Regions from separate parts of the Arthrobacter sp. B2I5 genome, predicted to be linked through region 1. Evidence: riboswitches for the same ligand, from Rfam matches in the RefSeq annotation. Region 1 holds a riboswitch; each other region holds the start of a gene.
The links. A riboswitch is a leader RNA that binds a small molecule or an ion and turns the genes downstream of it on or off. The one in region 1 is predicted to bind cyclic di-AMP.
Positions count from the first base shown of each region.

Region 2: it holds a riboswitch for cyclic di-AMP, as region 1 does, so the genes downstream of both, QFZ60_RS09080 (LysM peptidoglycan-binding domain-containing protein) here and QFZ60_RS16425 (C40 family peptidase) in region 1, are expected to answer to the same signal.
Region 3: it holds a riboswitch for cyclic di-AMP, as region 1 does, so the genes downstream of both, QFZ60_RS17070 (hypothetical protein) here and QFZ60_RS16425 (C40 family peptidase) in region 1, are expected to answer to the same signal.

Region 1 covers NZ_JAUSYF010000001.1:3,533,769-3,538,942, forward strand. The annotation lists gene QFZ60_RS16400 (molybdopterin molybdotransferase MoeA) at 1-331, opposite strand, end outside; gene QFZ60_RS16405 (DUF6457 domain-containing protein) at 499-795, opposite strand; gene QFZ60_RS16410 (molybdenum cofactor guanylyltransferase) at 792-1,517, opposite strand; gene QFZ60_RS16415 (HNH endonuclease) at 1,633-2,133, opposite strand; gene QFZ60_RS16420 (NlpC/P60 family protein) at 2,402-3,175, opposite strand; gene QFZ60_RS16425 (C40 family peptidase) at 3,339-4,025, opposite strand; cyclic di-AMP (ydaO/yuaA leader) riboswitch at 4,096-4,292, opposite strand; gene QFZ60_RS16430 (M23 family metallopeptidase) at 4,405-5,174, opposite strand, start outside.
Region 2 covers NZ_JAUSYF010000001.1:1,894,246-1,899,419, reverse strand. The annotation lists gene QFZ60_RS09105 (DUF1810 domain-containing protein) at 1-11, opposite strand, end outside; gene QFZ60_RS09100 (DNA alkylation repair protein) at 48-569, opposite strand; gene QFZ60_RS09095 (TraR/DksA C4-type zinc finger protein) at 575-934, opposite strand; gene QFZ60_RS09090 (hypothetical protein) at 956-1,849, opposite strand; gene QFZ60_RS09085 (hypothetical protein) at 1,810-2,364, opposite strand; cyclic di-AMP (ydaO/yuaA leader) riboswitch at 2,570-2,737, shown strand; gene QFZ60_RS09080 (LysM peptidoglycan-binding domain-containing protein) at 2,741-3,583, shown strand; gene QFZ60_RS09075 (YdiU family protein) at 3,687-5,153, opposite strand; gene QFZ60_RS09070 (ribonuclease Z) at 5,137-5,174, opposite strand, start outside.
Region 3 covers NZ_JAUSYF010000001.1:3,691,339-3,696,512, reverse strand. The annotation lists gene QFZ60_RS17090 (nucleoside deaminase) at 1-375, opposite strand, end outside; gene QFZ60_RS17085 (phosphatase PAP2 family protein) at 431-1,234, shown strand; gene upp (uracil phosphoribosyltransferase) at 1,247-1,882, shown strand; gene QFZ60_RS17075 (glyoxalase superfamily protein) at 1,927-2,328, shown strand; gene QFZ60_RS17070 (hypothetical protein) at 2,382-3,101, opposite strand; cyclic di-AMP (ydaO/yuaA leader) riboswitch at 3,107-3,267, opposite strand; gene QFZ60_RS17065 (glycosyltransferase family 39 protein) at 3,459-5,174, opposite strand, start outside.

The DNA.
Region 1 (5,174 bases):
TGCCGGGCTCCACCGGTATCCAGGGGCCGCTTCCGTTGACCACCCAGCCGTCCATGGCTGATGAGGCGTAGTGGGGCATGTCCTGGAGGGCAACGATGTCGCGGTCGAGTTTGCGGCCCAAGGCGATCCGCAGGGGCACCGGCCCCGGGGGAATCGGTGTTGCGGCATCGAACGCAGCCCGCCGTGCTTCTTCCCAGGTATGGGCCAGATGGTGATGGTCCGCATGCCCTTCTTCAGCCGACCGGGCATCCGGAGCCCCGGATCCTCCGGTGCCTGGTTCAGCGGTACCTGGTCCAGCGGTACCGGGTTCAGCGGTACCAGGTTCAGTCATATCGGGTTCAGCGGTACCTGGTCCAGCGGTACCGGGTTCAGCGGTACCAGGTTCAGTCATATCGGGTTCAGCGGTACCGGGTTCAGTCGCTGCCGGTTCGGTTGTGCCGGCCGGGGGGACCACGTCACTGCCAGGTGGTGCCTCAAGATCGCCCTGGGGTTCTGCAGTCATTCGCCGGGAGTCCCGGCGGCGGCCTCAGCCTCGTAGTCCTTTGCCAGCGTGCGGGCAACGGCCAATGCCGCGTCCATTGCTTCGGCATCCATTTCCCTGCCGGGAGCGGCAGCCAGGCCTGCAGCGAACCCGGCGATAAAAGTGGTGAGCGGGGCAGCGGGACGGACTACAGCATGGGCGGCAACACCGGCAAGCGCCAGCACAGCGTTGACATCCACCTGGACATCCTCAAGCTTGTACGCCTGGAGAAGGGCCCTGCACCACTCTTCCAGCGTTTCGTCCTGGCTCTTCACGAATTGCCTCCCACGTTTGCTCCGCCCGAATGCCGGTCCTGGCCATCACGCTGGTTCCCGGCGGCAATCCCCAGCGCGGCAACGTCATCCCAGGTATCCACATCGGCGGTGGACCCGGCAGGGACTGTGACAAGCTGCACGTCCAGACTAGCAAGGAGCGCCCTGACAGAGCCGTTGACCAACTCGTCGCGGGCCGCAAGGGCCTTACAGGCTTTAGTTAACTCGGACGTGCGGTAAAAACCTGCCAGCGGTTGGGCCCTGCCGTCTTCGGCACAAGCCATGACACCTCCGGACGCCCCTTCGATGGAGGCGACCAATGCGTGCTGCAGCACGGCCACCGCTTGGGATGCCAACGGCATATCGCAGGCGAGCACCAGGGTGTAGGGCAGTCCGCCGCCGTTGCCCGTCCGGGCGTGGTGGGCCGCCAGCGCCTCCAGACCGGCGGCGATGGCAGCCGCGGGACCGGCGAAGCGTGGTTCCTCCCGGCAGGTCAGAAGGTTGGCAGGCAAGGCCGGCAGGGACTGCGCGACCGATGGCCGCTGCGGCAGGAACTCCGTGTCGCCCACGACGACAGTAAGCCCGGCTCCCGCGGCAGCAGCCACAGCCCGTTCCAGGAGGGTTTGGCCCTGGAAGACCAGCGACTGCTTGGGCATGCCTCCCAGCCGTGATGACCTCCCGCCGGCCAGGACCAGGGCGTCAAAGGCAGGGCTGTTCACTTCCACTCCCCCAGCCTAGCTACCGGCGCGCCGGCCGGCAGCATGTGGGATCAGGGCGGCCTGAGAGGTCAGGGCGAAAAGACAAGTCACGCCGCAGACAGGTCACTGCGGGAGCAGCGGGTCAGGCAGCGCGTTCCGGAAGCAGGAAGGGATCCCACGCCGGTGTGGGTTTCTCCAGCTCCTTGATCTGCCAGATGGTTCCATGCGGAGGTGCCGGCACGAACCGCAGGGTCCATCCCATCTCGGCGGGAGTGTGGTCGCCTTTGACGTTGTTGCACCTCAGGCAGGCGGCCACCAGGTTCTCCCACGAATCTGCCCCGCCCCTGGATTTCGGATGCACGTGGTCAATGGTGTGCGCAGCCTTCCCGCAGTAGGCGCATTTATGCCCATCGCGCCGGAGCACTCCCCTGCGGCTGACGGCAGTGGAATGGTTGTACCGGGGTCGGATGTAGCGGTTGAGGAGGATCACGGACGGGCGCCCCAGGACGTCGGTGGGGCCCACCACGGGGTCGTCCCCTTCGGCCACCACACTGGCCTTGCCTGTCAGCACAAGCACCAGCGCCCGGCGGAAAGTAATAACCGCCAGCGGTTCATATCCAGCATTCAGAACGAGAGTGCGCATGCACTTACCTCTTCACGGCCGCACCCGTCAGGGGCACGAGGGCCGGCTGCCCTCGGCATGTCCGGGCTATGGATCGACATCACAAGAGTAAACAAAGAAATGCAGAATCAGGTAATCTCCGCCCGGGAGCCAATCAGCGGCTGACACGTCAGGAGGCGTTCGCCCCCGCCGGCGGCACCCCTCTTAAACACCAAAAACCCCCACCTCATGGGCGGGGGTCTTTGGGACATTTTGAGGCTGGCGGCCGTTCACGCCAGCGTCGGAATGCCTAGTTGACGCGGATGAAGACGGGGCCGGACCCAACGTTTGCGCTGAAGACCACCGTCTGGTTTCCGTTGTAGCCGCCGTGGACGGCCATGCCGTTTCCGGCGTAGACAGCAATGTGGGCCATGCCCGCGCCGCCGTCAGCGTAGTAGATCAGGTCGCCCGGCTGTGCCTCGGCTGCACTGACGGTGCGGCCCAGGGACAGGTAGCCGGCGGGCCAGTCGTGGAAGTGGATTCCGACGGCGGCCAGCGAATTGGTGACCAGCATGGTGCAGTCCTGCATCACGCCGAGCTGTGCGTACGCGGCGGAGAGGATGGCGGCACCCTTGCCACTGGCGGATGCCTGGGCTGCAGGAGCGGCAGGAGCGGCGGCGGTGGCAACCTTGGCCGTGACCTTGGGGGCAGCAGCGGGCTGCGCCGCAGGAGCGGGAGCGGCTTCCTGCACCTCGACCTCGGGCTCAGGCTCGACGACGGGAGCCGGCGTGGTGGTCACGGCAGGCTTCTCGTAGCTGATGGAGATGGTGGAAGCCGCGGAAATCGGGGCGTCGACGGCGGATCCAACTTCCAGCGCGGAGGCCGGCGCGGAATCACGCTTGACGTTGGCGTCGGCAGCGTTGGCCGCGATGCCGGAGGTCAGGACCAGGCCGGAAGCCGCAGCGATGACCGCTGCCTGGCGGCCCATGCCGCCTGCGTTGTCGCTGACAGCCTTGGCAATGACAGCGATTGAGTTGGTTTTGGTGACCTCGGCGCGATGCCGTGCGGTGGCACGAGTCGTCATCAGTTCTCTCTTTCGTTTTTCCCTCGAACCGCAGGTGGGCAGGCGAAGGGTCTTGGACGCGCCGGCATCTTGGGGGTACGCCGGCGCGTCCCGAACGGGGATGTGGTTTTTAGCGAAGAAGCTTTGGGCAAAGAAAAAGCCCTTGGAACGTGTTGCCCAAGAACTATTTGCTGTAGTGGTAGTACGTGGAGGAACCGGTGGCTGCGGGCGAGTGGAGCAGCGTGCCCTGCGAGGGGTTGAGGGCGCTGATCATCATGCCGTTGCCGACGTAGATGCCGACGTGCGCGCCACCGTTCTGGACAACCAGGTCACCCGGCTGCGGTGCGGAGGTGGGGGTCATGATGCTCCACGCGTTGGTGCGGGGGATGCTGATTCCGGCCTGGGCGTAAACCCACTGCACGAAACCGGAGCAGTCCCAGCCGGTGACGGGGCTGGTGCCGCCCCACACGTAGGAGTGGCCGATGCCGGTGTAGGCGATGGCGGCAATGCCCGAGGTTGCTGCAGCGGATACGGACTCTTCCGCCTTTGCGGCCGGGGACGCCTCCTGGCCTGCAGTGGCGGTGTTGGCCGCGCGGTTGGCTGCTGCCGTGGACTGGGTACGTACCGCCTCAACCTTGGGAGCGGCGGTGGTCTTGACGACCGGACGCTCGAAGGACACCGTGGCCGTGGGGGCAGCGGTGACGGCGAGTGCCGTCTGGGCCGAACCGGACTCGGTGGAGGCAGAGACACCGGCAGTGGTGTCAGCTGCCGTGGCGGGCAGGCCCATGCTCAGGATGAGGCCCGAAGCCGCTGCCACAACGGCAGCCTGGCGGCCTACGGTCCCGGCATTTGCACTGACAGCCTTGGACATGGCGTCCAGGGGGTTGGTGCGAACCGTTTGTGCACGGTGGCGCGCAGAATGATGGCGTGAAGACACGAAGGTAGCCTCTCCCAATGCCTGCGAGGTGAGCTGTCGGATTCGGATGGGAGTCACCCGGCCACGCTGCTTCCTGGGAAGCTTTGTGACTTAACCCCAAGGCCTTCTGGAAATGAAGGCCAAAATTGGTTCCCCCGCCCCTGCCAGACGATGAAATGCGAACGGACCTTGAGCGGTGGCAGAGTTAGGCAATCCACTCAAGAGCGTCAACTTCGGAAAAGTTGACGCGAGTTAGACGGTACAGCAGTTTTGTTTCAATGTCACATTCAGGTCACGACGGGTCACGATGATCTGAGAGTGAGCAATCATTCGGTTACAGCCAGCCCATTGGATCGACCACTTCACCATTGACCTGGACCTCGAAGTGCAGGTGGCAGCCGGTGGACGCGCCGGTGGTGCCGCTCAGTGCCACGACATCCCCGCGGGAGACGGTCTGGCCGACTTTGACGCTGAAGGACGAGAGGTGGTTGTAGGTGGTTTCCAGCCCATTGCCATGGTCGATGACCACCCGGTTTCCGCCGCCGAACTGGTGCCAGCCCGCGAAGGTGACCGTCCCTGTTGCGGCCGCCAGGACCGAGGTGCCGCACTGCGCCACGAAGTCCTGGCCCCTATGGAAGTCTCCGGAACCTCCGGTGATGGGACTGACCCGGTAACCGAAGGGCGAAGCGGTGGCGAGGGACCCGAGGGGTGCAGCCAGGGTGCCGGCCGAAGCGGCACGCGTGACGGAGCCGGCGGACTGCGCGCTCAGGAGCTGCTTCAGCTTCCCGTCCGGGTCCGCCTGCGTCACCACGGCGGAGCGGCTGAAGTCGACCTGGGCTCCGATATCGGCGGAAATCTGCGGCTGCGGGCTGACGGCGGAAGCAGCCATGGGGGTACTGCCGGCGGCGTCCGTGGCCATGACGGGACTCGTGGCGGGCACCGTAACCGTCAGCACCAGGCCCGTTGCGGCGAGGGCAATACCGGCTTTTTGGCCGATGCCGCTGGCGGCGGCAAACTCCGTCATCTGCCGGAAGGGACCCCGGCGGCGGCGCGCGTCGCGATGCAGGTCGCGGGGGCGCTCCGCTGCGACGACTTCGGCAACCC
Region 2 (5,174 bases), 1.6 Mb from region 1:
GGCTCATTCATGTGGATCTCCTTGTTTGGCCTGTTGAGAGGTTCAATTTACAGGGTCAATTCCTTTGACAGGGCACCGGCCGCCGCCCGCAGTTCGGGGTCCGGGTCCTCCCGCCACCGCGCCAGCACCACGCCGGCCCGCTGCCGTTCACGCTCCCCCAGCCCTGCCAGCAGCGGCACCAGGACATCGGAGAGCAGAGGCTCCGTGAGGTCCGCTGCCTGGGCTGAGCGAAGGAAGCCTTCCAGGCGGGTCAGGTCCGAATGCCTGAGCAGGCGCACCTTTGACTGCAGCAGCACGACGGCGGCCAGGCGGCGCTCGAAAACGGGGCGCGATCCGGGCCTTGGCTGCCCCCACAGGGCGGAGGCAAGCATCACGGTTCCATCGTGGTCCAGGTCCTTGAACTTGCGGAGGGCGTCGCGGACCGTGCCGCGGACGGCCCCTATGGAGGAACCGTAGGAGGCCAGCACGCCGCCCAGCCGGTTGCCGACGTCGTCTGCGCGGTACCAGGCGCCTTCGTTCTGCAGGGTCCGGTCCACGAAATCCGCCGCAGCGGACACAACGTCCGCCATCTCCGTCACCGTCCGCGCCCCGAGGAGGCGTGCAGGATGCAAAACGGGGTCCAGGGGCGTGCCTCGAGCCTTCCTTCGGCGATGGGTTCCCCGCAGACGGCGCAGGTTCCGTAGCTTCCCCCGGCCAGCCTTGCCAGGGCCGCTTCGATCTGGTCCAGGCCGGCCGAGCTCTGCTTCAGGAGCGCCGATGCCTGCGAAAGTTCGAAGGCGATCGTGGCGCCCTCCGGATCATGCTCGTCGTCGACGTTCGAATCCTGGCGGGCCGAATTCGCCGCGGCGATGTCTGCGCGCAGCACCGGCAGCAGCGCCACCCGCCGCGCCCGCTCCTCTTCGAGCAGCAGACGGAACCGTTCGAAATCTGGCATGGGGAAAGCCTAGCGCGTCAGTCAGTACCAGTTCAGGGACGTGGAATGGTTCCACGCCCCGCAGGGCGAACCGTAGCGGTCACGGATATAGCCAAGGCCCCATTCGACCTGCGTCCCGTAGCTGGTCAGCCAGTCGCTGCCGGCGCTGGCATACTTGCCCGGCGGCAGCGCCCGGGCAATCCCGTAAGCTCCGGACCAGGCGTTGGTGGCGGTGGTCAGCCAGTTGGATTCCTTGGTCCACAGCCGGGCCAGGCACAGGAACTGGTCCTGGCCCCATCCAAAGGCAGCAGGGCGTCCGGACGCGTAGCTTTTCGCCCCGGCCGGATCGTTGACAGCTCCACCGGGAACGGAAGGAACGACGACGGCGGGCGGGCTTGGCAGGGCCGGCGCCGTTGGAGGCGCATCCGGAACGGCAGGAGCTTGATGGTTGGCAGGCGCGGCCGGTGCCGAATTGGCCGGTGCCGGATCCACCTGGACGGGATTAGCGCCAGTGGCAGCTGGGGCGCCGGGCTGGTGGGGCTGCCGGGCGGCAGCCGTTGCGGCCTTGGCGGCAGCTTCGGCCTGGCGGCGGGCTTGCTCCTCCGCGGCGGCGCGCTTGGCCGCCTGGGCCGCCTCGTAGGCCGCCCGCGCTGCCTGGCCTTGGCGATACTCCCCCTCAAGGGCCGCCGTCGTACCCCTCAGGGCGGCAAGCTGGGCAGTCAGCCCGCCACCGTGCTGCTGTTCCCCGGCCACCTGGCGGTCCAATGCGTCCCGGGCGGAACGGGCGGCCTCGGACTTGGCCCTCGCCTCCCCGGACAGCCGTTCCCGCTCACTCCTGGCAAGCTGTTCCTGTTCCCTGAGCGCAGCGGCAACCTTTCCTGCCGCTGCCGCCTTATTCACCAGCGCAGCAGTCTTATCCCCTGAAATCTTGACCACGTTGAGCCCTTGCGTGCTGTTGGTCCCCAGGGCATCGAGCGCCACGAAGAATCGGTGTTGGTCCCGCCGGTCTTGTACGACTGGACGGCCAGGGCGCCGATGTCCTTCCGGTACCGGGCCAGCTGGTCGTCTGCGCGGGCTGCCTGCGCAGACACGGTCTCCAACTTCGACGCAGCCACCTGAAGCTCCGCATTCGCCGCGGCGTGGTCGGCGGCAGCCCGGACCGCCGCATCCCCGGCCGCCTCCGACTGCTCCTGGAGACCGCTGAGCAGCCCGTTGATCGCGGTGATCTCCGCGGCCTTTGCCGCTTCGGACGATTGTGCCTGCTGCACCTCTGCCCAGGAGGGGTATCCGCCGGGCGGCCCCTCCTCTGCTGCGGCCGGCAGTGCGGTGGCGCCGGCCAGGGCGACAGCCATCAGGCCGCGAACAGCGGGAACGGCCGCTTTGTAACGAACAGGGGCATAGTTCCGCAGCCTACCGCCGGGTGCCGCGGTGAAGCAGTGGCCTGTAGCCACACTGTTACCCTTTCGGCGCCATTTGCCCGTTTCCTGTCTTGCGGGGTCAGCGCCGAAATCCGAGGTACATCAAGACGTTTGCGGAATTGAGAGGAAAACCTCGTATGTTATCCAAATGTGACAATGACCCTGAGAGCGGGTTATGGTCTTTGGGTGTCCCTCTCAGACGGGACATTCCCATCAGTATGCCGAGCCCTGCCGCTGATCATGGGATTCACCGTTTCCAGATGGCAGGGACGGGGGAACCAAGTTTCCACGGCCACTTGTGGCCTTGGGGTTAAGTCGGTAGAGCTCCGCTTGCGGAGCCGCTACCGGCCGGGCATCTCCAGCCCGAACCCGACAGCTCACCCCGCAGGCATGGGAGAGGCGATCAACCGTGTCAAAAAATTCCATTACTGCCCGTCACCGCGCGACTCCGGCCCGCTCCATTGTGCTCGAGGGCCTCGCCGTAACCGCCAAGTCCCAGGCCCGCTCGCTGGGCCGCCCGGCGCTCGCAGTTGCTGCAGCGTCAGGCATTGCATTCGGCGTCGGAGCCCCGGCCCATGCAGGCGTCACCGGTCCGGACACCACTGAGAACACCAGCGTCCAGGCGTACTCCGCACCTGCAGCCCCGGCAGCAGCACCCGCCGCCGCAGCAGGCAACGTCCACACCGTCGTAGCCGGCGACACCATCGGGGCCATCGCGGCCGCCTACGGCGTCAGCCTCAACGACGTCCTGTCCGCCAACGGACTGGGCCTGTCCTCAATCATCTACCCCGGTGACCAGATCCAGATCCCCGGCGCAGGCTATACCGCAGCACCGGCTCCGGCCCCTGCCGCAGCTCCGGTCCAGGCCGCGGCCGCAACCGCACCGGCGAACACCGGCATGAACATGTCCTACGCCTCCGCCACCCCGCTGGCCTCCACCGGCACGGGAACCGGCGCTGCCATCCTGGCATCGGCTTACAGCCAGGTTGGCGTGGGCCAGGACTGCACCGCAATGGTTGAAAAGGCCCTGCGCTCCGTCGGCAAGTCCGTCGGCGACCTGGCCCCCACCCAGTTCTTCCAGTACGGAACCGTTGTCAGCGCCCCCGCCCCCGGTGACCTGATCATCACCTCCGGCCACGTTGGCGTTTACGCCGGCGACGGCCAGGTTGTCAGTGGCGGCGTCAACGGCTACAGCACCGAGGTCCACTCCATCAGCTGGCTCGGCGGCTACTCCGCAGTCCGCGTAGCCTAGTCTCCGCGGCGCTTCGCGGCAGCGAAGCCAGTCACAACAGGAGGGCGGCAGCCGGGTATTCCCGGCCGCCGCCCTCCTGTCGTTTTCCCACTGGCACCAGCCGTCAGGTCCCGCAGAAGGTCATGTAGTTGCCGAATTCTTCAGGGGCACCCTCGGCGTAGCGTTCCAGCCCGGGACGTTCGGTAAAGGGGGCACCGATGGCCTCGAGCAGCTGCTGCAGGGGCGCGAGGTTTCCTTCGGTGGCAGCTGCGAGGGCTTCCTCAACCAGGTGGTTCCGGGGAATGTAGACCGGGTTCACGCTGTCCATCAGTTCCGCATCGGGTTCCATGGCCTGCCACCGCTCCGCCCAGGCGTCGAACGCGGCCAGGTCAAGGACCATGCCGCGGACGGGACGGAGGTCGCCCCGGGCGGCCTTGCCCAGGTTACGGAAGAACAAGGTGTAGTCCACCGGGCCGTCCTTCAGGATGGCGATGGCATCGTCCACCAGGGCTGAGGAGTCCTCGCCGCTTTCCGCGCCGCTTCCCAGGCCCAGCTTGCGTTTCATACCGCCGGACCACGCCTTGCTGTACTGTCCGCGGAACCCGCCGAGCACTTCCACGGCCGGGGCAACCGCCTTTTCCTGGTCCTCGTCGATGAGCGGCAGCATCGCCTCGGCGAGCCGGGCAAGGTTCCATTCGGCAAGCACTGGCTGGTTGGCATAGGCGTAGCGTCCGCTGACGTCGATGGAACTGTAGACGGCGGCGGGATTGAACGCGTCCATGAACGCGCACGGGCCGTAATCGATGGTTTCCCCTGAGATGGTCATGTTGTCCGTATTCATGACACCGTGCACGAATCCCACCAGCATCCACCGGGCCACCAGTTCTGCTTGGGCGGAGACGACGGAGCTGAACAACGCAAGGTAGGGGTTTTCGGCTTCGGCAGCGTGCGGATAGTGCCTGCTGATGGCATGGTCCGCCAGCCGCTTCAGGAGGTCCAGGTTTTCCGTGGCGCGCGCGTACTGGAAGCTGCCAACGCGCAGGTGGCTGCTTGCCACCCGTGCCAGGACGGCACCCGGCAGCATGCCGTCACGCCGGACCTGCCGGCCGGTTGCCACCACGGCGAGCGAGCGGGTGGTGGGAATGTGCAGGGCGTGCATGGCCTCACTGACCACATATTCACGGAGCATGGGCCCGACGACGGCACGTCCGTCCCCGGCGCGGGCGAAAGGCGTGCGTCCCGAGCCTTTGAGATGGACGTCCAGGAGGCGGCCGCTTTGGTCCGTGACCTCCCCCAGCAGCAGCGCACGTCCGTCACCGAGCAGGGGTGAGTAACCGCCAAACTGGTGCCCCGCATATGCCTGGGCCACCGGAGTGGCGCCAGCGGGTATGTGATTGCCCACCAGGAGCCGTACCCCTTCGCCGCTGCGGAGGTACTGCGGATCGAGGCCCAGGTCCCGTGCGAGCTTGTCGTTCAGGACCAGAAGCTTGGGACTGGGTGCTTCCTCGGCCTGCCAGGGAACGGCGAGTTCGGCCAGTTCCCGTGCGAAACGGCCGTCAAAAGTGACCGTGGATTCAGCTGATGCCGTCATGGTTTAACCCTATCGCCGTAG
Region 3 (5,174 bases), 160 kb from region 1:
GGCACCGGCCTTCTCGTCCCAGGCCCCAAAGACAACCCGGGGGATCCGGGCCAGGACAATCGCGCCCGCACACATGGCGCAGGGTTCCAGGGTGACCACCAGCGTGCAGTCGGACAACCGCCAGCCGTCGCCACTGCCGCCCTCGAGCCGTGCCCTCTCCTTCAACCGCGCGGCTGCCTCCCTGATGGCCACCACCTCGGCGTGGGCTGTGGGGTCGCCCAGCTCCTCCCGCTGGTTCCGTCCGGAACCCAGCACATCGCCGTCGGGCCCTATGACCACGGCGCCGATGGGCACATCCTCCGTAGCCAGCGCGCGGCGGGCCTCCGCAAGGGCAAGGCCCATCCAGGCGTCGTGTTTCTTTTCGGGCAACCGCATGGCTCAATGATAGTTTCGGGGTTAGTCAGGTTACTTGCCGATGCCGGGAGGCACCATGGACACTCTGAGGGACCGCCTAGGTACTTGGTTCAAACCGTACGCGGCGCTGATCCTCACCATTCTGGTGGGCGGTGTGGTCATCGTGTCCCTGGCGCTGCTTGGGTCCGAGGTCTACGACGACGTGGTGGACTCCGCCGGGCTGGCCAACCTGGACAAACCTGCCCTGTCGTTCGCCGAGACCCTGCGCAGCCCCTGGCTCGATGCGCTTGTCACGGGGTTCACCAACATCGGTGGCGGCATCGGAATGCCGATCCTTGCCAGCATCCTCACGGCATGGCTGACCTTCCTCAGCCGGAACTGGCGCCCCCTGGTGCTGATCGGCGGTGCAGCGGCAGCCTCCGTCAGCGCCACCACCTTCGGCAAGAAGCTGGTGGGCCGTACCCGCCCGGACCACGCGGACGCCGTTCCCCCGTACGAGGATTCGCCCTCCTTCCCCAGCGGGCACACCTTGAACACGACCGTGGTGATCAGCCTGGTGATCTACCTCATTTGTCTCCAGTTCCATACGATGCGGGTGCGCGTCAGCGCCATCACCGCCGGTTCCCTCTTCATCATCGCCATGGGACTGAGCCGGGTCTTCCTGGGCCACCACTGGCTGACGGACGTCATGGCCGGGTGGATCCTGGGACTGGCCTGGGTGGCCATCGTCATCCTGGCCCACCGGCTGTTCCACCTGGTCCGCAGGCGCGAACACATCGGCGCAGCGCCGTCGTTCGACCGTCCCATTGTCCGCGACGTGGTGGCCGAGGAACTCCACGACGGCGGATCTTCCGGACGTGGGAAGGGCAGCGCCGGGTGATAGTTTTGGGGGATGCGCACTCTCGTTGTTGACCACCCCCTGGTCGCCCACAAGCTCACCGTCCTGCGGGACAAGAACACGCCGTCGCCGGTCTTCCGCCAGCTGACGGAAGAGCTGGTAACCCTGCTGGCGTACGAAGCAACGCGGGAGGTCCGCACAGAGCCGGTCACCATCCAGACGCCGGTCAGCACCACCATCGGCACCGCGTTCACCAAACCCACCCCGCTGGTGGTTCCCATCCTCCGCGCGGGTTTGGGCATGCTGGAGGGCATGACCAAGCTCGTTCCCACCGCTGAGGTGGGCTTCCTGGGCATGGCCCGGGACGAGGAAACGCTGGACATCATCACCTATGCCGAGCGCCTGCCGGAGGACCTCACCGGCCGCCAGGTCTTCGTCCTGGACCCCATGCTGGCCACCGGCGGAACCCTGCGCGAGGCCATCAAGTTCCTGTTCAAGCGCGGCGCCTCCGACGTCACCTGCATCTGCCTGCTGGCCGCTCCCGAGGGCCTGGCCCGGCTGGAAGAGGAACTGTCAGGGGCCAACGTGCACATCGTCCTGGCCTCCATCGACGAGAAGCTCAACGAGAAGTCCTACATCCTCCCCGGCCTGGGGGACGCCGGCGACCGCCTCTACGGCATCGCCGGGTAGATTTCACCCTTTTTCAAAACAGTTCCCGCCGCTAGCCTGTGCGGATGGACTGGAAACTCGAGCTTGTCTTTCTCCCCGTGTCCGACGTTGACCGCGCCAAGGACTTTTACGTCAACAAAGTGGGCTTTAACGCCGATTTCGACGAGCGGCCCTCCGACTCCATCCGCTTCGTGCAGCTGACGCCGCCCGGTTCGGCCTGCTCCATCTGCATCGGCGAAGGCCTCACCGACGCCCCTCCCGGCACCGGTTCCAACCTGCAACTGGTGGTTAACGACATCAAAGCCGCCCATGACCACCTGAAAAACAACGGCGTGGAGGTCAGCGACGTGGACGTGCAGGATTGGGGCCACTTCGTCTACTTCGCCGACCCCGACGGTAACAAGTGGGCTGTCCAGTACATCCCCTGGCGGAACACCGGACAGGACGCCGGGCAAACTGCCGGTTAACCACAAACGCGGGCCGCATCATGATGATGCGGCCCGCGGTTGAAGCTGGTTGCCTAGTACCAGTTGTGCGCCAGGTGGAAGTTCAGGGCGCCGCAAGGTGACTGGTAGCGCTCCTTGATGTAATCCAGGCCCCAGTTGATCTGGGTGCGGTAGTTGGTGAGGTAGTCCGCGCCGGCGCTGGCCATCTTCTCGGCAGGCAGGGACTGGACAATGCCGTATGCCCCGCTGCTGGCATTGGTGGCCGTGGTGGTCCAGTCCGATTCCTTGGTCCACAGCGTCTGCAGGCACTGCATCTGGTCCGGTGCCCAGCCAAAGGTCCCCAGCTGGCTGGCGGCGTACGCCTGGGCGCCGGCGGGATCGTTGACCGCGACGACGGGAGCCGGCTCGGGTGCGCGGGCGGGCTCGGGAGCGGGCGCCGGGGCAGGGGCGGGCGCTTCGGGCGCGGCCGGTGCTGCAGCAGGAGCCGGTTCCGCTGCCTGCGGTGCCACGCTGATGGCGGCGGGAGCGGGGCTGGCTGCCGGGTTGGAACGGATTTCGCTCTTCTCGATGCTCATTTGAGCGTCTGACGCTGCAGTGGAAGAGTTGGACCCGGTGGATGACACCGGAGTCATACTGCTGGTGGCCTGTCCTGCCGCGCCAACCCCCACCAGCACCGCACAGGATGCTGCAAGGACGGCCGCGCGCTGGCCCAGGGTGGTCTTCTTTGCCTGCTGCTTGGCCCGGTGTTTAGCCCTGGCCTGCAGCAGACGTGCTTCTGCCGTGTTTTTGGACATGATTGATCGCCTCTCACACCTGCGGAGTTAGCTGTCGGGTTCGGATGAGGGCATCCGGCCGTACGGAAAGATCACGTACTGGCTTAACCCCAAGGGCATTCAGTGCCCGGGACGGTGGGTCCCCCGCCTCTGCCGTAGCTCAATCGGAATCCGGGGAAGCGGCAGAGCTTGGCGTCAACCCGGGATATGCGGCCCGAACGGGGACCGCACCCAATCGACGGTACAGGAAGAACACGCCAAAGTCACATTTAGGTAACGGAAGTCACGGGAACCAGCGCGTCGAATTGCGGACTTCCTGCGGCCTATGTCGTTTTTACCGTTCTGCACATACCTGAGCGTTACCTGGCCAATGGTGTCCTACCGGGTGAGTTGGTACATGGTGGAGTTGCCTACGGACTGGGCATGGAAGTTGGCATGGACCCACGCAGCAACCTCGGAGTTGCCGCTGCGGCCGCCCATGCCGCCCCCGCCCATACCGCCGCCGCCTTCGATGAAGTAGCCGATCTCTCCTTTGGCCACCATGGCCTGGAACCCGGCGAGCGTGGGGTATGGGTCACCGCCGTTCCAGCCGCCCAGGGCAATGACGTCCGTGTTGGTGGCGAGTTCCAGGCTGGCTGCCTGGCTGGCGCCGGACACAATCGCCGACCATTTTGTGGTGGTACCCGCCAGAAGTGCCGTCACTGCGGCATCTGCCGTTCCTTCACCCGGGCCGCCGGATCCATCCGCGGCACCGCCGGGGCCAGTTGCACCGTCGAAACCACTGGAGGGATCAAGCCCGCCAGCGCCTGGGGCAGAGTCCATAGCGGCGGCATCCCTGCCGCCTGCCCGGTTGCCGCTGAACCCAGCGGCCCGGTTCCCGAAGCCGCCCGCCGACGAACCCGCGGGCCCCGACGTGGGAATGGAGCCTGAGTGTGCGGAGGCAGCGGTGGCGAGGGTCCAGGCGCCGGTTCCGAGTCCTCCGGCCAGGAGGGATAGGACGACGACGGCGGCCGCGCCGGCGCGCCGGAACCGTCCGGAGGTGCCCAGTGCGTCGAGGCGGAGGAGGATTGCGGCGGCCGCGAGGACACCCAGGGCGATGATGGTGACGCGAAGCCAGGGGAGCCACGATGCGTCGCGGCCCAGCAGGACGGCGGACCAGATGGAGGTGCCAAGGATGGTGGCGGCCAGGACGGTCCGGGCCGGCCAGTAATCCCGGCCACGCCACAGTTCCACGCTGCCGATGCCCACCAGCGCTGCGACCGCCGGAGCCAGTGCCACTGAGTAGTAGGGGTGGACGGTGCCGCTCATGAAGCTGAACACACCCGCGGTGACCAGGAGCCAGCCGCCCCACAGGATCAGTGCCGCACGGCCCGGGGAGGTCCTGACTTCGCGGCGCGTGAACCACAGGCCCGCCACCAGCAGGACCAGGGCGGCAGGCAGCAGCCAGGACACTTCGCCGCCAAAGCTGGTGCCGAACATCCGCAGCAGGCCCGCTGCCCCGCCGAACCCGGCGTTCCCGCCGCCTAAGCCGCCACCAGATCCGCCGGCCGCGCCTCCCGCTCCGCCGCCTGGCATGCCTTCGCCGGAACCGGTGATGCGGGCCAGTCCGTTGTAGCCGAAGGTCAGTTCCAGGAAGCTGTTGGTGCTGGAACCTGCCATGTACGGCCGCTCGGAGGCAGGCGTCAGCTGGAAAAGTGTGATGTAGCTGCCGGCTACCACCAGGATTCCGCCCAACGCGCCCAGCAGGTGCGCCAGCCGGCGTCCGATCGACGTGGGGGCGGCCCAAAGATAGGCGAGTCCCAGCGCCGGGACGATCAGGAAACCCTGCAGCATCTTGGTGAGGAACGCCAGGCCAATCACGGCCCCCGCAGCGACAAGCCACGTCCATCCCGCCCGTTCGATGGCGCGGGTGGTGAAGTAGGCGGCGAGCACCAGGCAGAGGGTAAGCAGGGCGTCCGGGTTGTTGAACTTGAACATGAGCGCAGCCACCGGCGTCAGCGCCAGGGCGCCGCCAGCGAGCAGGCCTGCAGCCGGTCCGGAGACGCGTTTGACCGCCAGGTAGAGGAAGCCGACGGCGGCCACCCCCATGAGTGC